Regions from separate parts of the Oceanobacillus sp. FSL W7-1293 genome, predicted to be linked through region 2. Evidence: a T-box and tRNA genes for the amino acid it is inferred to sense, from the RefSeq annotation. Region 2 holds a T-box; the other holds one or more tRNA genes.
What was found. A T-box is a leader RNA that pairs with one kind of tRNA and senses whether it is charged. The one in region 2 lies ahead of MKY65_RS13170 (valine--tRNA ligase), so its partner is inferred to be a tRNA-Val.
Positions count from the first base shown of each region.

Region 1: it encodes a tRNA-Val, which carries the amino acid that the T-box ahead of MKY65_RS13170 (valine--tRNA ligase) is inferred to sense. The anticodon was not compared.

Region 1 covers NZ_CP150212.1:3,324,478-3,334,195, forward strand. The annotation lists gene rpsD (30S ribosomal protein S4) at 1-145, shown strand, start outside; gene MKY65_RS16310 (CsbD family protein) at 266-466, opposite strand; gene MKY65_RS16315 (dicarboxylate/amino acid:cation symporter) at 606-1,841, opposite strand; tRNA gene MKY65_RS16320 (tRNA-Val) at 2,143-2,215, shown strand; gene MKY65_RS16325 (NUDIX domain-containing protein) at 2,404-2,868, shown strand; gene MKY65_RS16330 (ABC transporter ATP-binding protein) at 3,051-4,778, shown strand; gene MKY65_RS16335 (ABC transporter ATP-binding protein) at 4,768-6,573, shown strand; gene MKY65_RS16340 (alpha/beta hydrolase-fold protein) at 6,758-7,483, shown strand; gene MKY65_RS16345 (YjcG family protein) at 7,573-8,085, shown strand; gene MKY65_RS16350 (GNAT family N-acetyltransferase) at 8,092-8,517, shown strand; gene MKY65_RS16355 (DUF421 domain-containing protein) at 8,630-9,343, shown strand; gene MKY65_RS16360 (hypothetical protein) at 9,400-9,648, opposite strand.
Region 2 covers NZ_CP150212.1:2,677,445-2,687,162, forward strand. The annotation lists gene MKY65_RS13170 (valine--tRNA ligase) at 1-1,455, opposite strand, end outside; T-box leader at 1,509-1,754, opposite strand; gene MKY65_RS13175 (hypothetical protein) at 1,962-2,150, shown strand; gene ysxE (spore coat protein YsxE) at 2,147-3,145, opposite strand; gene spoVID (stage VI sporulation protein D) at 3,300-4,547, opposite strand; gene MKY65_RS13190 (GNAT family N-acetyltransferase) at 4,698-5,243, opposite strand; gene hemL (glutamate-1-semialdehyde 2,1-aminomutase) at 5,551-6,837, opposite strand; gene hemB (porphobilinogen synthase) at 6,850-7,833, opposite strand; gene MKY65_RS13205 (uroporphyrinogen-III synthase) at 7,826-8,593, opposite strand; gene hemC (hydroxymethylbilane synthase) at 8,596-9,522, opposite strand.

The sequences.
Region 1 (9,718 bases), 650 kb from region 2:
AGCGATTGAAGTGAACAACTTCGTACCAGAATATACTACTTTTGATGCGGAGAAAAAAGAAGGTACGTATGCTCGTTTCCCTGAGCGTTCTGAACTTCCAGCTGAGATTAACGAACAGCTTATTGTTGAATTCTACTCTCGTTAATAACGAGAATCCTATTCAAAACCCCGGATTTCTTGGTAGACAAGAAATCCGGGGTTTTGTTTGTGTGAAAAAAGTTGATAAAACGATTTTCAAAACGATATTGATGCAAAAACAGCTCTATTATTTCGTATTATCTTCATTCGAACTATTCAGCTCATCTTTTATTTCACCTTTTTTATCTTTTGCGGCACCCTTTGCTTTATCAGCTTTTCCTTCCGCTTGCTTTTTCGGGTTATCGGTTGCTTTGCCGTACGCTTCTTTTGCTTCACCTTTTACTTTATCTCCTGCACCTTTAATTTTATCTTTAAAACCATCACTCATGTTAATATACCTCCTACGAAATCTAACAATTTATTTATATTATTTGTGTTCCACGAATAATATATTTCTAAACTAAATAATTTAAAAAAGGTGCTGTACCCCAAACTTACCGGGACACAGCACCTTTGCATTTTATAAATTAAGTCCTGGCGGCATCTGCTTTCTCCATCCAGTCCTTCCCTTCGATATGTCTTGCCACAACCATACTCGACACCGTATCACCAGTAGAGTTCACCATTGTAGCTGGCGGGTCAACAACCACTCCAATAGCTGTGATGATTGGCAGGGCCTCAATCGGAAAGCCATACAATGTAATAATCATTAACTCTCCTGTAAAACCGCCGCCCGGGATTCCGCTCATAACGATACCAGATAATAAACAAATACCAATGGCAGTTAAAAATGTATCGATTCCAGTGAAGTCCTGGTTAAACACGCCAAAGATAAAAGCGATTTTTAACATCGCAGATAGACAGGAACCATCCATATGAATGGTTGCTCCAAGCGGCATAATAGTCTCGCGAATATCTTTCGGAACACCGATTCGTTCGGCTGCCTGCAGGTTAACCGGGATTGTTGCAACACTGCTTCCAGTCCCCAGCGAGGTTGCAGCCGGTCCTAGTATATTCTTCCAAAAGCGGCTGACCCCTTTTCCTCCGCCGGCAAGAAAGGCATATAATGTAAAACCAATTGCGAAATACAATACAGCCACTGGGTAATAAACAATCACTGCTTTTGCATAATCACCAATCAACGCTGTCCCAAATTCTCCTACTAAAGATGCAAAATAAGCACCGAGTCCAATCGGAGCATAATACATAATGAGTTTGATCAACTTCATAAACACATCAGAAGCACTCGTTAGTAATCTTCCAAATGGCCTCCCCTTTTCTCCTGTCAATCCAGTTGCAACACCAATCAGTATTGACATAACGATAAGAGCCATCATGTTATCTCTTGAAAATAAATCAACAAAATCTGGTACAGTAAATGTATTGACTAATTGATCTGATAAGCTTTGCTCTTCCACATTTTCAGGAGCATTTAACGGAATATCTACGCCTGATCCAGGCTCAAAAATAACTACTGCAATAAGCATAAATACAGAGGCAATCACCCCCGTTACGATAAATACGGTAATCATCGATCCCATGATTTTCCCAAGCCGCTTCATGCTATCCATGCTGGCAATAGCTGAAGAAATCGAGAAAAATACAAGTGGGATAACAATCATAAATAATAAATTAATAAATAAATCCCCAAAAGGTTTGATGACAGTTGCATCTTCTCCAAAAATCAATCCAATTATCGCTCCAATAATAATAGAAGCTAAAAGAATAAGTGGAAATCGATAGGCTTTTAATTTTTCTAGCATTTTTATATTTCCTCTCTCTTTACAATATAATTTTAATAGAAGTCTACTTTATTTTACAGGAATCATGGAATGAAGGGAAGTTATTAAATATTCTTATGATTTTAAATTTATCTATTCCTAAGAAGTATTGTCCCTCATTTATACCACTTTAATAGGCGGACAAAAGCATAGAGAATAGTCTATTAAAATAAAGCAGTCACCAAAAAGTCATTTTCGATGCGATTCAATTAGAACGAAATAAATATTTATTAGCTTGTCTTCTGCTTCATTTGGCTGTATAATATAATTTGTACTTACATACGATTCCGTAGCTCAGCTGGGAGAGCGCCACCTTGACAGGGTGGAAGTCGTTGGTTCGAGTCCAATCGGAATCATTCATTAATAAATAGCGACTTCTAATCATTTAGGAGTTGCTATTTTTTTATTTATTAATCCTCTTTATCTAACATTCTACAGGTATTTAGTTATTCTTGTTTTAAACTGGTTCATTATGAATACGTTTAGAAAATGTGAATGTTTCTAAACTACACTTAAAAATTCCAATCAACTAAGGAGGACTACAATGAATATAAGAAACTCAGCAAAAGCAATTATTATTCAGAATAAACAACTGCTTACAATTAAAAAACGAGATAAGGACGGATACTACTTTATCTTGCCCGGCGGCGGCCAAGAACATGGAGAAAATTTGCATCAAACATTAAGCAGAGAATGTTTAGAGGAAATCAATGCTGCTGTTGAAATAGGTAACCTATTATTCGTCAGAGAATATATAGGAAAAAACCATGAGCATGCTGCGTTTGATTCCAAATTGCATCAAATGGAGTATATGTTTTTGTGTGATGTTAAAAGCAGCAATAGTGAAATTAGAAATGGCTCGGTGCCCGATGATGGACAAGTAGGTATTGAATGGCTGCCGTTAACAGATTTATTAAATTATCGATTATATCCTCAAACACTTCGTGAAAAAATCATGGCTTATGAATCAGGTAAGGCATTTTCTGTATATTTAGGTGATATCAATTAATATCACCGATTAACAGCAGTACGATTCTAATAACAGTTTTCTAAATACAATACCCTGGCGTCACTTCGTAACCCGAACCAAATACTAGCTTATCTATCTTCATTCATTCTATAATATAATAAACAATTTATTTCCATTTTAATTTCTGAATACGTTTACTTTTAAATTGGCGGGTGGTTGATTTGCGAAAGGTGTTTTCCTATTTAAGACCTTATACATTTCCTTCAATAATTGCATTCTCATTAATGCTTATCGAGCTAACGGTAGAGCTGCTGCTTCCCCTCTTCTTAGGACTGATGATTAATCAAGGGGTAGTAAATCAGGATATTCAAAATATTTCATTTTGGGGTTCGATTATGATTGGCCTGGCTCTTTTATCCTTTCTTGCAGGCGTTCTAAATTCTTTTCTATCCTCTCATGTCAGCTTTTCCTATGCTTATGATTTGCGGGAGGAACTATTTTCCAAGATTCAGAACTTCACCTATGCAAAATTAAATAAATATCCTACATCTTCTCTGGTTACACGGTTTACAAATGATATCCGTCAGATTCAGAATACTGTTTTCATGGTGCTTCGGATTATGGCAAAAGCACCATTGACTGTTCTTGGCGGCGTTATTATGGCTTTTGTAGTCAATGCGCAGCTGGCATTGATTTTTTTAGTCACTGTCCCGCTGCTCATTTTATTTCTTTTATGGATATTAAAAATTTCAAGCAAATTATTTAAACAGGTACAGAGCAATGTAGATGATGTCAATCGTGTCATGCAGGAAAACCTTGCCGGAATGAGACTGATCAAAGCCTTTACCCGCCGCAGCACAGAAGAAAACCGATTTGATGGCGCCAACCGGACACTTGCTGTCACGACCCGGAAAACCTTTCGAATTGTGGAATCAACCGGTCCCGTTTTATTGTTTGTTATGAATTTAAGTTTAATTTTTATTATCTGGTTCGGAAGCATCCAAACTGTTAACGGGCAGGCAAATATTGGTGAAGTTGTTACGATGATCAATTATGCGCTTCGTGTAGCGATGGCCATTTCCATGTTTTCTTTTATTATCATGATACTTTCCAGAACAAAGGCGTCTGCCGAGCGAATCAGCGAGGTGCTCACAGAGGAAGATGGAGAACAAGAGAAGCTAAAACAGGCGGGTTTTTCTTTGTCGAAAGGACGCATCGTATTTGAAAATGTTTCTTTCCGTTATCCGGACGCATTAAAGGAAACATTATCAGATATTTCATTCTCCGTAAATGCTGGTGAACGACTGGCGATTATTGGAGCAACAGGGTCCGGAAAGACTTCTTTATTCCAGTTGATCCCCCGCCTTTACGAGCCTTCTAAAGGAAATATTTACGTAGATGATATACCTTTAACGGACTATTCCTTCAAGGTTTTACGAGATGGTATCGGTTACGTTCCGCAGACACCGCTTTTATTTACCGGATCTATTTTTGACAACATCGCTTTCGGAAAAAAAGACGCAACAATGGATGAAGTGATTCAAGCAGCGAAGGATGCACAAATCCATGATACGATTCAGCATCTGGAACATCAATATGAAACCAGAGTCGGTCAGAAAGGAGTAAATCTCTCAGGTGGACAAAAACAACGTATCTCTATTGCCCGCGCCCTTATTCGCAAGCCGGAGATGTTAATGCTCGATGACAGTACAAGTGCACTTGATTTAGCTACTGAAGCACGTTTTCTGCAAGCATTGGATCATTATCCATGTACAGTTCTTCTGATCACGCAAAAAATAACTACTGCTAAAACGTCCGACCGGATACTCCTGCTTGACCAAGGGAAAGTTCTGGATATCGGCTCGCATAATGAACTGCTCGACCGCTCTGAATTATACCGGGCTGTCGCAGAATCACAGCAGGAAAAGGAGGTTCTCCATGCGAAATAGTTCTTTAAAAGCAGCTTTTCAATATAAACGAATTGATATATCAAATGTGAATACAGGTGCTTCAAAAAAAGCAGAAAACATGGGAGCTGCCTTAAAACGAATCTGGAACTATTTAAAAGTGGAAAAAGGGAAATTATTTCTTGTCATTTTCATGGTCGTTATCAGTTCATTATTTGCTCTATTGGGTCCCTTTCTAGTCGGAATGTCCATTGACCATTTTATTGCAGTCGGGCAGCTAAACGGACTTGGTCTGCTGCTTTTAGGTTTGGTTATCGTCTACATGATCCATTCCTTATCGCTTTTTCTGCAAAACTATTGGATGGTAGATATTGCACAGCAAACTGTATATACACTGAGAAAAAATTTATTTGAACAATTTCACCGCCTTCCTATCTCCTACTTTGACCAGCGGCAGCATGGAGAGTTGATGAGCCGGTTAACCAATGATATCGATAATATTAATAACACCCTGAACCAATCAGTGATTCAAATTTTCGCCAGTGTGCTTACTTTAATCGGCACAGTCAGTATTATGCTCTATCTGAGTCCTATTCTGACAGCTGTTACGATGTCGATTATTCCGGTAATGTTTTTCGCGATGCGCTGGATTACAAGAAGAACCGGCCCTCTATATAAATTACAGCAACGGGATCTGGGAGATGTAAACGGCTATGTAGAAGAAATCGTTTCCGGTCAGCATGTTGTGAAGACGTATTCACAGGAAGATTATGTAAAAGACCAGTTTGAGCGAAGAAATAAATCCTTGCAGAATACTGGTTTTTGGGCTTTGACCATCTCAGGGTTCATCCCAAAAATCATGAATACCTTGAACTTTTTAAGCTTTGCGATGATTGCCTTTGTTGGCGGTGTGCTGGTTATCACATCAGACGGAGCACTGGTTACTGTCGGAACGATTGTTATCTTTACTGAATATGCGCGACAATTCACCAGACCTTTAAATGAATTATCGAACCAATTCAACTTGCTGCTATCCGCTATCGCGGGTGCAGAAAGAGTATTTCAGGTAATGGATGAAACACAAGAGGAAATTGATGAGGACGAGGCAATAGATCTTCCAGATACAAAAGGTCATCTTGTTTTTAATCATGTCGGCTTCGGTTACGAATCAGCCGACATTCTAAATGATATCAGCTTTGAAGCAAAGCCCGGAGAAACAATTGCATTTGTAGGCCACACTGGTGCCGGGAAAACTACCATTATTAATCTGATCTCCCGCTTTTATAATTATGATAGCGGTCAGATTACACTGGATGACATCGATATAAAAAAAATAAAGCGGACCAGTCTCCGGAAGCATATGGCTTTTGTTTTACAGGATACGTTCTTATTTCACGGAACGATTCGGGAAAATATCCGTTACGGCAACTTAGGTGCGACGGATAAAGAAGTAGAACAGGCCGCGAAAGATGCGAATGCTCATGACTTTATCATATCTTTGCAGGATAAATACGATACCGTTTTGGATCAGGACGGAAGCGGAATCAGTCAAGGACAAAAACAGCTGTTGACCATCGCCCGCGCATTATTAGCAGAGCCGAAAATTTTAATCCTTGATGAGGCGACCAGTAATATTGATACCGTAACAGAGCTGCACATTCAAGAAGCATTAAAACGCCTGATGAAGGATTGCACAAGTTTTGTTGTCGCCCATAGACTCAATACGATTCGGGAAGCAGATAAAATTATCATGCTGGAAGGTGGAAATATCATGGAACAGGGCAGCCACGAGGAGCTTATGAAGCGGAAAGGGAAATATTATCACCTTTATCAATAAAATGAGACTTTATTCAGCCAAATTTTTGCTTTTTCTACTAATTATCAGTTAAATAAATTAGGCTGTTACGCTGCGATAAAATAAGCTTCAAAAGGACGTTCAAGTGACAGCACCATCACACAATGATAAACTGTTTCTAGACGATAAAAACATATTACACATTAAAAAAATGGAGGTGGGAAGCTTGCGCAGGAAAGGTAAAATGATTGAAAAAGAAATAAACAGCTCCTTTTTAGGAGAAACGATGACATTGCAGATTTATCATCCTGAAGTTTTTTCTACAGCATATAAATATGAAATCTGCATCATGCAGGATGGAAAGGATTACTTTCAGATGGGACGAATCGCTACATTAAGCGACAAGCTTCATGATGAAAAGGAAATGCATAATGTGATTTTTGTGGGAATTCATTACAAAGATAAATATGACCGCAGAGAAAAATATCACCCGTCCGGCGAGCAGAATGAAGCATACACAGATTTTCTCATCCAGGAAGTCGTGCCATACTTAGATGAATTGATTCCGGCAAATCACCAGGGAAAATCACGTTCGATCATTGGCGATTCTCTGGCAGGAACATTGGCATTGATGACCGCAATGAAATATTCGGATCTATTTGATAAAGCAGGACTCCAGTCTCCTTATGTTGACGATAAGGTGTTAGCACATGTCGAACAGGCAAAGCCTCTGACCACACTGGACATTTATCACACCATCGGTACAAAGGAAACAGAAGTAAAAATGAGCGACGGGAATACAGCTGACTTTGTAGAACCGAACCGCAAATTAAATCAGGCATTGGAAAAAGCAGAAGCAGCGTATACCTATCATGAATTAGAGGACGGCATTCATACATGGAAGTATTGGCAAAATGATATGCGCCGCCTGCTCACAACTTTATTTGATTAAAATTTCTATTTTCCATTTCTTTTGCTATACTTATGTAAATACAGATTATTTATAGCTGATAATAATTTATATACTAGGAGGTTGTATGAATGAAATATGGAATCGCTATTTTCCCTTCAAAAAACGTACAGGATCAAGCCAATGCATTAAGAAAGCGTTACGACCCAAGGTACGCATTAATCCCTCCGCATATTACATTAAAGTACCCGTTTGAAACAGATCCGGAGCAGATTGATGACGTGGTTCAGGAGCTCCATAAAATTGCGGGCAGCGTAGACCCTTTTTATATTCATATCAATAAGGTAAGTACGTTTGAACCGATTACCAATACGATTTATTTGAAAGTTGAACCAATCGAACAGTTACAAACACTTAATGAACAGCTGCAGCAAGGAATACTTGAAAATAACCAAAAACATTCTTACGTACCGCATATTACGATTGCTCAGGATTTGGAGCATGATGAATTCTCGGATATTGTAGGGAGATTAAAAATGGAAGGTTTTGCAATCAAGGATTATATTGACCGCTTCCAGCTGTTATACGAATTAGATAACGGTTCTTGGACGGTATATGAAACATTTTTATTAGGAAAGGAATAAACACGCATGCTCGTAAAAACTGCAAGGTCACCAGAAGAATTACAAGATGTGTATCACATTCGAAATGAGGTATTTGTAGATGAACAAAACGTGCCTCCTGAAGAAGAGATAGATGAATTCGATAAAACAGCAACGCATTTTATCGCCTATGCTGAAGAAACCCCGGTTGCAGCCGCCCGTCTGCGCTTCACAGAAGACGGTTATGGCAAATTAGAGCGTATCTGTGTGCTCAAATCTCAGCGCGGGAAGGCTATCGGCAAGAATTTAATGCAAAAAATGGAAGAAGAAATTACAAATCAGGATTATCATCTGGCTAAATTAAACGCACAGACACATGCGCAGCTTTTTTACCAAAAGCTTGGCTATGAAGTGACATCTGGAGAATTTATGGATGCAGGCATTCCTCATGTCACCATGATAAAAAAATTATAAAGTTATAAATAGAGGCTCTTATCTCTGGCAGATAAGGGTCTTTTTTTAATACATTTTTTCTCTGCTTCTGTACACACTATAAAATACTGTGTACATTAAAGGAGCGTATGATATGTCTAGTTATATGAGTATGTTTACAGAAGTTATCTTTGGTTTTTTCGCATTATTTTTAATCACAAAATTATTAGGCAAAACACAGATTTCTCAGATTACCCCATTTGATTTTATTTCTGCATTGCTCTTGGGAGAATTAGTCGGAAATGCTTTATTTGACCCAAATGCCGGCATACCGGAAATAGCATTCGTCGTAGCTCTATATGCTATTCTCATGTATATTATCGAAATCGTTTCACAAAAGTATAAGCGGACCAGACATCTGCTTGAAGGAAGTCCGACCATCATAATCCATCGCGGCAAACTTGTCCGGGATATGATGAAAAAAACCAAGCTGGATATTAATCAGCTGCAGCACCTTTTAAGAGAAAAAGATGTGTTCTCTATCAGTGAGGTAGAATTTGCGGTATTAGAAGCAAATGGAACGGTTTCTGTTCTGAAAAAAACGGATTATCAAACGCCTACACGCAAGGATTTAAAATTATCTCCCCAGGATGTTACCTTGCCTATAACGCTCATTAATGACGGGGAAATCATTCAAGATAATATGGAAGAGAAAAATCTTCCTTTATCCTGGCTGGAGGAGTCTATCCATGAACAGGGGTATAAAGATGTTTCAGAAATTTTTTATGCAGAGTATACAAAAGGGAGTCCTCTATACATTGTTCCCTTTTTTAATCGTGAACATAAAAAATATAAAGATTTTGATTGATACTGTTTTTCCGCTTAACTGTATAAAAGCATTCCTTTTTTAGAACAGGAATGCTTTTATACATATTTATTGACGTATCTTCCTCTCCCGGTAATAATGGAAAAATCCAATGGCAGCTCTATCGGCTTTTGAGGTTCAGACCGATTGCGGTAATAACGGTCATACGTTGCACTAAGCTCCTGATGTTTTCTATCCAATTGAACCTTAAATGCACTTTCTACTTGATCAGCTTTTTTCTGAGTCGGCTGTACTCTTTGATGATAATCAGCATACTGTGAAGTCTGCACCGGAAGAATATATCCCATCCCCCGCACCTCCTTTGTATAGTCACCTTTATATACCCTTCCTCAAAAAAATTGAAACCGCTTTTTTATA
Region 2 (9,718 bases):
TGTTACCAAAACATTGGTAGGGAAATAACGTTTCAAATCAGCAGATTCTTCATTAGGCCAGCCCATGGTAGAGAACGGCCATAAGGCAGAGGAGAACCATGTATCCAATACATCCTCATCCTGCTCCCAGTTTTCAGCATCCTCTGGCGCTTCTTTGCCTACATAAATTTCACCTGTTTCTTTATGGTACCAAGCCGGAATCCGGTGTCCCCACCATAATTGTCTGGAAATACACCAGTCACGGATATTATCCATCCAGTTGAAATATGTTTTTTCAAATCGCTCTGGTACAAAGTTGACTTTTTCCGCGTCCGAATCCTGCATCTTCAAAGCTGATTCTGCCAATGGCTCCATTTTTACAAACCATTGTGTAGATAAGTAAGGCTCAACCACTGCACCGCTTCTCTCCGAATGTCCAACCTGATGTGGACGTTCTTCGATTTCAAATAGCACGCCCTGCTCTTGCAGGTCCTTAACCAGCTGCTTCCGGCATTCAAAACGGTCTAATCCCTGATACTTTCCTGCATTTTCATTCATGGTGCCATCTTCGTTCATCACAAGGACACGCTCTAGATCATGACGGTTCCCGATTTCAAAGTCATTTGGATCATGAGCAGGTGTAATTTTTACTGCTCCGGAACCAAGCTCCATATCTACATAATCATCCGCCACTATTTGCATTTCTCTTCCTACAATCGGCAGGATAACCGTCTTGCCGATTAAATGCTGATAGCGTTCATCTTTTGGATGCACCGCAACGGCCGTATCCCCGAGCATGGTTTCCGGTCGGGTCGTCGCAATCTCGATTGTTTCCTCACTATCCTTTATCGGATAGCGCATATGATAAAACTTCCCTGGAATCTCTTCATAAATTACCTCAATATCTGAAAGGGCTGTTTTAGTGGAGGGATCCCAGTTAATAATATATTCTCCGCGGTAAATCAATCCTTTTTCGTAAAGACGGACAAATACCTCCCGAACAGCTTCAGACAAACCTTCGTCTAACGTGAAACGCTCCCGGGAATAGTCTAAACCAAGTCCAAGCTTCTCCCACTGCGAGCGAATAAAGCTTGCATATTCCTCTTTCCACTCCCAGGATTTTTCTAGGAACTTTTTCCGTCCAAGCTCATAACGGTTTGTTCCCAATTCTTTTAATTTTGCTTCTACCTTTGCCTGGGTAGCAATCCCCGCATGGTCCATTCCAGGAAGCCACAATACATCATAGCCCTGCATACGCTTCATACGTGTGATGGTATCCTGCATCGTTGTATCCCATGCATGCCCTAAATGCAATCGCCCTGTTACATTTGGCGGCGGAATCACAATGGAATACGGCTCTTTTTCCGGATCATCCTTTGCTTCAAAAAACTTCCCATCTAACCAAAACTGATATCTTCCTGCTTCCACTTCCTGTGGATTATATTTAGGAGGAAGCTGATTTTGTTTATCTGACATGTTAAAAAACCTCCTTTATTCGTTCAACTAAAAAAACCTTTTCATCCTTATAAATAAAGGACGAAAAGGTATATTTCCGTGGTACCACCTTTGTTTGCTGATCAATAAAAGCTGTTGCAGCCTGATTGAAGCACACTTATGGTCATGAATATCGGCTGACAACCGGAATCTCCTACTCCATTTTTCAAAGATTCTACATCAGAGACGACTTCAAGAACAACCTTCCCAGGAAATTTTCAGCACAGGATTTCCCTCTCTAAGAGCGTTTTTTCTTTACTACTTCTCTTCCACGTGTTCGTATGTTTTCTTCGTAACATTTATTTTATCGTTTCCTTCTGAGAACGTCAACTAGATTTTCATATATTTACCGATAAATAGGCTTGTTCCCGGTTCATTAAAAAAAAGTGTATCTATATTATTGACACACCTTTCGAGCATTTATACATAACATAATATATCAAATTTCTGAAGTTTATCTTTATCAAACAAACAGGAGGTGAAAAAAGATGTCTCGTTTCTATCGTTACCGGCTCCCGCCATGGGCTAGAAAATGTATTTTTGTTGCGGAAACCGTGTGTACACCAATTATGATTTTCCAGCTTATCCGGACGCTTTTAATACCAACAACACTTGATATTTTATTACTTGGACTCCTAATTGGTCTAGTGGTAGCTTTTTATCTGCAATGGATTTAGTCTGGCTGTTCTTCCTTGGACTCATATGTTTCTTGTATAAACTCCACCCAATTCATCCCAAATTCTAAACGGCGGAATTGCTGCTGCAGCTCTTTGACCTGATTAACCATCGATTTCTTTGTGCGGCGGTCTGTATAATTCTTGAGTACACTTAAATAGAATGATGGATTTAGTAAATAGACAGAAACAAGATGCATTTCCTTTACAGTCAGATGATTTGTTTTTTGATAGACGGTAAATGCTTGCTGTATCGTTTCTTCAGGCTGGTTATAAGCGCCTGTCAATCCTCGGAAATAATGGGATAAATCACGTGCCGGATGTTCAAAACCACCTGATTCCCAATTAATTAAATAGCCTCCCTTTGAATGCGTATCATCGACTCGTTGATGACATAAGCTGGAAGACCATAAAATCTCCGTTTCTTCCTCTCCATAGATTTGATACAGTTTATCTTGCAGCAGCCCTACAGCATGGCAAACACCCTTATAATGCGTGCAATAAAGCAGTTCAAACGGTGACATATATTTTCGGCTTTCATAATCGGTGACACGAACATGGAGCTGATCTAAGGATTGCTTGCAAAAGCTCGAAAATCCTTGAAATGATTCTTTAAGACGATCGGATTTAATACGGCTGGTCTGCCTTGTCTTTTTATGAATCTGTGCAAGTGTCTGCATTGTTCGCTCAATGTTATACGCGGAATCTGTGACCTCCGGAGAGTCAATCCAAGGTGTTAAATAATAGTAAAAGTTTTCCTCCTTATGAAAAAATGCATTGTCCCGGGTTAAATACACAGGTAAAATCTCTGTCACATTTTTTTCACGAGCAATACGGTAGACATGCTGCCAATTCTCCATCGTCTGTTCTGTTAAAAAACTGCGCTTCAAAGCATATTCCTGCATACCGTCAAATACTTTTACAACACGCTCTGTCTGTTTTTCGATACTGACGGGATAGATATGATATGCTTCCAGGACCTTCTTCCATATATTCACTACATGTCACCCCTTATTTGTAAACTCGGAATTGCTCGTGTATATCAAATCTGCATTACATCTGAATATTAACCTGTATAAAATAATTAAAAACATAGATTATGTAAAACTCCGGCACAAATAATCTCATTCATTATTTGTGCAGAGTCTTTATTTATTGTTTAGATGGAATATAAAGCAGCTGTCCTTCATTTACTTCCAATTCTTCTTCTAATTGGTTATGCTTGATTAATTGCAGCGGGCTGATTGCAAACCGTTCTGCTATGGTATCGATTGTGTCATTCTCCTGAACAATGCACAGACGCATTTTGGCATAATGATCCTCGTCTGCTTCACGGAAAATCTGAGATAGTAACGATTCGCTTTCTGTTCGTTCCTCCTCTTTTTTCGTTTCTTCAGCCACCAGTATTTCTTCCTCCCTGGGTGTATCTGGATAGAAGGTATCTTCTATATAATCAATCACCTCGGATTCATCAGCGACATCCCAGCCTGGTTTCTCCTCTGTCATCTCCATATCTTCCTCAGCTTCTAATACCTCTTCCATCTGCTCTTCTTCTTCTGAATCATCCTCTGAAGCCTTTCCTTTCGAAAGAGACTCAAAATATTCAGAAAGAGGCTGTGACTTTACTTTCCATCGATCCGGGTCATCTTCTGGCTCCTCTTCTGAATGGCTTTCTTGCAATGTTAATAGTTCTTCCATTTTTTTCTGATCTTTCGATATCGTTTGCTCATTACGAATTAATGCTTCTTCCGAAGGGCTTTCTTCTAATATCGGCTCAACTTCCGGTTTTATTTCTTCTTCCGACGCTAGCAGTTCTTCTAATTTTTTCTGATCTTCCAAGATCGTTTGTTCATTGCGGGTCAATGCTTCTTCCGGAAGTTCTATTTCAAAGGAAAATGTGTCTCCTACCTGTTCTTGATCCGCTTCTGCTGTTTCCCAATTTTCTTCTGACGGACGATATGCTTCATCCTGTAAAATCCCTTGAATCTCAACCGCAGCAGTAATTTTTAAACTATCTGCACCTAATAAATCATAATCAAAGGATTCAATTTGCACCGTGACATCTTCTATTTTATTCACCCGATGAGGCGGCACAGATATATCTACAGGAAATTTATGGGTGAATACATACAGTCCATTTACCTCTCTAATACTTTCGACATAACGCTTAGCTTGAATTTGATCAAAGTCAAAAATCTCTTCTCCTTCTTCTTCACCATTTACTTTTTGATATTCTCCCTGCAGCTCAAGATTGCCATGGATAGAAATATAGTTATCTAATGATTCGATTGTTATTTCTGGTTCAATGGAAATTCCCCTGAGTTCTTCTACTTCCTGTCCTTTTTCAAAAAACAGTGATTCTTCCAGTTCAAAAATAAATGAATTAGAATCTACTGACAAATGTATTCCTCCTCTCGCAAACAGTCCAGATGCGAATCATTCGTTATCATTTATATGATAAGAAACCGCGGAATATGCTAAGGAGGAAGATTGGTTTAAAGCAAACAAGAAAAGCCGGGGTATCGTTTATGTTAAATGCCCTTCAAAAAATCACTCTGTTTCCCGGTATTCCATTAACCAGCAATCCCGATATTCCCCCTCATGCAGTTCATGGCAAGGAAGTAATTTTATTTTCTTAAAACCACTTTTCTCGTAACAGCGAATCGCTCTTTTATTCCAGGCTTGAGGATCCATGACGACTTTATTTATGCGTTTCTTGTTAATTAAATAAGCAACCATTGACTTGATCAGGAGGCTGCCAATACCTCTATCCCAGTATTGCGTTTCTCCTATAAATTGGTCCATTCCATAAATAACATCTTTATCATTTAAATAACCGTATTTTTTTCTCGTATTTATATTTAATAGATAATATTGAATGTAACCGATTTTCAAACTATCAAAAGCTATGATACATCGGACTACATTGTCTTGAAGCGGATAAAATTTTTCATTCACTTTTTCTAAATCAAATGGATTATCTCTCCCATCGTAAAATTGAAGAACTGCCGGATCAGAAAGCCACTTTGCCAGTAAATAATTATCCTCTTTTGCTAATTTACGAACGGTTAGCTTATTATTTTGAAACAGCATCATTGTATGATCACCCCGCCTGAAATTTTGTGAAAGTAATATCCTGTCAGTAAGAAAAACCAAGAAAATCACTTGGTCTTTAAAATACTGGTATTCTTGCCGAGCAGATGTCCGCTACGACGGTTTTCGATGGAGCGAGTAATCGCAGTCCCGGGAAGTCGCTTTCCGCGGGCAACGGCTTAGCCGCACGGTAAGAAAACTACTTCCTGCTCAGGTCTACCTGTTGCTTTTCCCGCAGGAGTCGACTTCCCTCTTATTCCTAAAAAAAGAGAAACCCACTTGGATTTCTCTTTTACTAATCTTTTTATAATTACTTTTCAATCTTAGAAAAAGCAGTATGCACTGCTGCAATTGTCTTTTCAATATCCTCATCTGTATGTGCAGTAGATAAGAATAATCCTTCAAATTGAGATGGCGGCAAAAATACGCCTTCTTCAATCATCGCACGGTAATATTGCGCAAAGTAGTCTAAATTAGAGGATTGCGCCGTTTCAAAATCGACAACTTCCTGATCTGTGAAGAATACACCGACCATTGAACCGGCACGATTAATATGAAGCGGTATATCATATTTATCTGCCGCCTGGCGGAATCCTTCTGTAAGACGGTCCACTTTTTTATTAATTTCTTCATAGGACGCTTCTGACAAGGACGCTAACGATTCATAGCCCGCTGTCATAGCTAAGGGGTTACCGGATAATGTACCGGCTTGATAAATCGGACCAGTCGGTGCAATCTGCTCAATAATTTCACGTTTTCCGCCGTACGCGCCGACAGGCAGACCGCCGCCAATAACTTTACCAAGACAAGTCAAATCCGGAGTAACATCAAAATGTCCCTGCGCGCTGTAGTAGCCGACACGGAAACCAGACATTACCTCATCAAAGATAAGAAGTGAGCCATTTTGCTCCGTAATGTCGCGAACAGCTTGTAAGAAACCTTCTTTTGGAGGAACGACTCCCATATTTCCACATACAGGCTCCATAATCACCGCTGCAATTTTGTCACCATAATGCTCAAAAGCAAGCTTCAGACTATCGACATCATTATAAGGAACAGTGATTGTATTCTTCGCGATATTCTCTGGTACTCCAGGGCTGTCTGGAAGACCAAGTGTTGCGACACCGGAACCTGCCTTAATCAGCAGGGAGTCCCCGTGACCGTGATAGCTTCCTTCAAATTTAATAATCAAATCCCGGTTGGTGTAGCCGCGCGCCAGACGAATTGCACTCATCGTTGCTTCTGTTCCGGAATTGACCATTCGCACCATTTCAATGGATGGGACACGATCGATAACAAGCTTTGCAAGCTGATTTTCTAACAATGAAGGCGCTCCAAAGCTTGTCCCTTTTTCAACAACTTCCTTTAAGCTTTCCGTTACACGCTCATCAGCATGTCCTAAAATCAACGGACCCCAGCTTAATACGTAGTCAATATACGTGTTGCCATCAATATCGGTAATTTTAGAGCCTTTTCCTTCTTCCATAAAAATCGGATCCAATCCCACTGATTTAAATGCACGTACCGGAGAATTCACTCCGCCGGGCATTAAATCAACCGCTTCTTTATAAGCATCTACTGACCTTGTGTTTACCATGCTCTTCCTCCCTTATTTATCTTCTTGCAACCATTTTGCCACATCTTTTGCAAAATAGGTAATAATTAAGTCTGCGCCTGCACGTTTCATTGATAGCAGGGTTTCTGTCACTAATTTTTTCTCATCAATCCAGCCATTTAAAGCAGCTGCTTTAATCATGGAATACTCCCCGCTCACGTTATACGCAACGACGGGCACGTCAAAATTGTCTTTCACCTCACGCATAATATCCATATAAGACAGGCTTGGTTTTACAATTAAGAAATCAGCGCCTTCTTTAATATCCGATTTCGCTTCACGGATTGCCTCTAAACGGTTAGCAGGGTTCATCTGATATGTTTTCCTGTCTCCAAATTGAGGTGTACTGTCTGCTGCATCACGGAAAGGTCCGTAATAAGCGGAAGCATATTTCACCGCATAGGACATAATCGGAATATGATGAAAACCGGCTTCATCCAAAGCATGGCGGATGACGGTTACGAATCCGTCCATCATATTGGAAGGAGCAATAATATCGGCACCTGCCTTTGCCTGAGATACAGCTGTTTTAGCTAACAGCTCCAGAGAAGCATCATTGGCTACATCTCCATTTTCAATTACGCCACAATGTCCATGCGACGTGTATTCGCATAAACAGGTATCTGCGACTACAAGCATTTCTGGATACGCTTGTTTCACGATTCTTGTGGCTTCCTGAATAATTCCATGATCATGAAAAGCCTCAGAGCCGATTTCGTCCTTTTCTTCTACCACACCAAACAAAATAAGTGAACGAATTCCTAATTGATATGCTTCCTCCACTTCCTTCAATAAATGATCAAAAGAAACCTGGAAAACTCCCGGCATGGAAGAAACCTCATTTCGGATGTCTTCTCCTTCAATAACAAATATCGGATAAATAAAATCCGTTGCCCTTAGGTGTGTTTCTTGAACGAGTGCGCGCATCGAAACAGATGAACGCAAACGCCGATGTCTGTCAAATGTAAATTCACTCATGATTTATCTTCCTTTCATTTGCAATCGTTGAAATTAAATTCAACATCGCATCTGCGGTATAAGGCGTTGACGTATATACATCAGAAATTCCTAATTCCCTCGCCTTTTCTTCCGTCGTATTACCGATACAAATATATGTTGCATTTTTTGGTATATATTCTGCCAATTGCACAAACGCTTCTGCTGTTGATGGACTTGTAAACGTGATATAATCCACGGCGGAAAGCACTTGATTCAACTTTTGTTTGGATTCCATACAATACGTTGTCTCATATACTTCCAAAGTCTCATAAGCAATCTGTGCTTCTTTCAGTTTTTCTGGAAGCGTCGGCCTTGATAAATTTCCCCGTATCAGCAGCACTGGCTTATTCAATGTGTAAAAAGAAATAAACGCTTCTGCCATAGCCTGGGCATCAAAGGTTTCTGGAACAAAAGAAGCAGTATAACCATATCGATGCAATACTTCTTCTGTTTTCTTCCCGACGATTCCTATCTTCAATTCTTGTGGCAGTTTTATCTGCTGTTTACGGAGCAGCTGAAAAAAACCCTCCACCCCGTTGGCACTTGTTATAAATACCCAGCTGAAATCCGAGAGACGTTCCAGTACAGAAGTATCTTCAAACTGTTTTAGAAAATTTATTTTAATCATTGGGACGATGACCGGACTTCCACCCAGCTTTGTGACTTTCCCCGCCATTTCAGCAGCTTTTGTCTCTTCTCTCGTAATCAATATGCGCTCCCCGTGAAGCGGCTTACCCATGATTATTCCATCTCCTCTTTGACACGGTCAACGATATCTTTAGCTCCCTGATTCATTAATATTTCTGCTGCCTGCTTACCAACTTGTACAGAGTCGTTACCGCGGACAACTTCCTTCAAAATCGTTTGTCCATCGGGCGTACCTACTAAAGCAGTTAATACAATTTCTTCGCCATCTAAATAAGCATAGCCGCCAATAGGAACTTGACAGCCTCCCTCCAATAAATGCAGAAAAGTACGTTCCGCCAGTACCGTTTTGGCGGTATATTCATTATGAATCTTTCGGACGATTTCTTTTAATTCTGTATCCTCTGCACGGCTTTCAATTGCAAGAGAACCCTGTCCTACAGCAGGTACACAGATTTCCGGATCCAGGTATTCTGTAATCAGATCCTCACTTAAACCGACTCGCTTTAATCCGGATACAGCCAAAATAATTGCATCGTAGTCTTCTTCATTTAGTTTTCGAATTCGTGTTTCCACATTACCTCGAATCCATTTAATCTCTAAATCCGGTCTGGCAGCAAGAATTTGTGCCCCTCTGCGTAAGCTGCTTGTGCCGACAATCGAGCCTTCTTTAAGGTCTGCTAATTTAATATTATTTTTCGCAATATAGGCATCGCGATGGTCTTCTCTGTCCGGAATAGAGGAAATCTCCAGTCCTTCAGGAAGAGAAGAAGGCATATCCTTCATGCTGTGAACAGCAAAGTCAATCTCCTTGTCAAACATTGCTTTTTCAATTTCTTTTACAAAAAGACCTTTTCCGCCAACTTTTGATAAAGTTACATCAAGGATTTGATCTCCTTTTGTAACAATCTTTTTTATCTCAAATTCATTTTCTACACCAGCTTTTTTCAGCTGATCAATAACCCATTTCGTTTGTGTCATTGCTAAATTACTTTTTCTCGAACCAACAATTATTTTTCGCATGATGTCTCCTCCTCGACTTTTCCGGGTTTATTCTAATACGTGTTCAAAAGTTGCCAAATCTAGAAGCAAGAAGAACAAGGCGACGTGTGTTTTACGAACGGGCTTCCACAGGATGTGGTGACTTCTGTGTTGTCCACAAAGGTTTTCGATGGGGCGAGTAATCGCAGCAACGGTTTTAATAGACCGAGTAATCGCA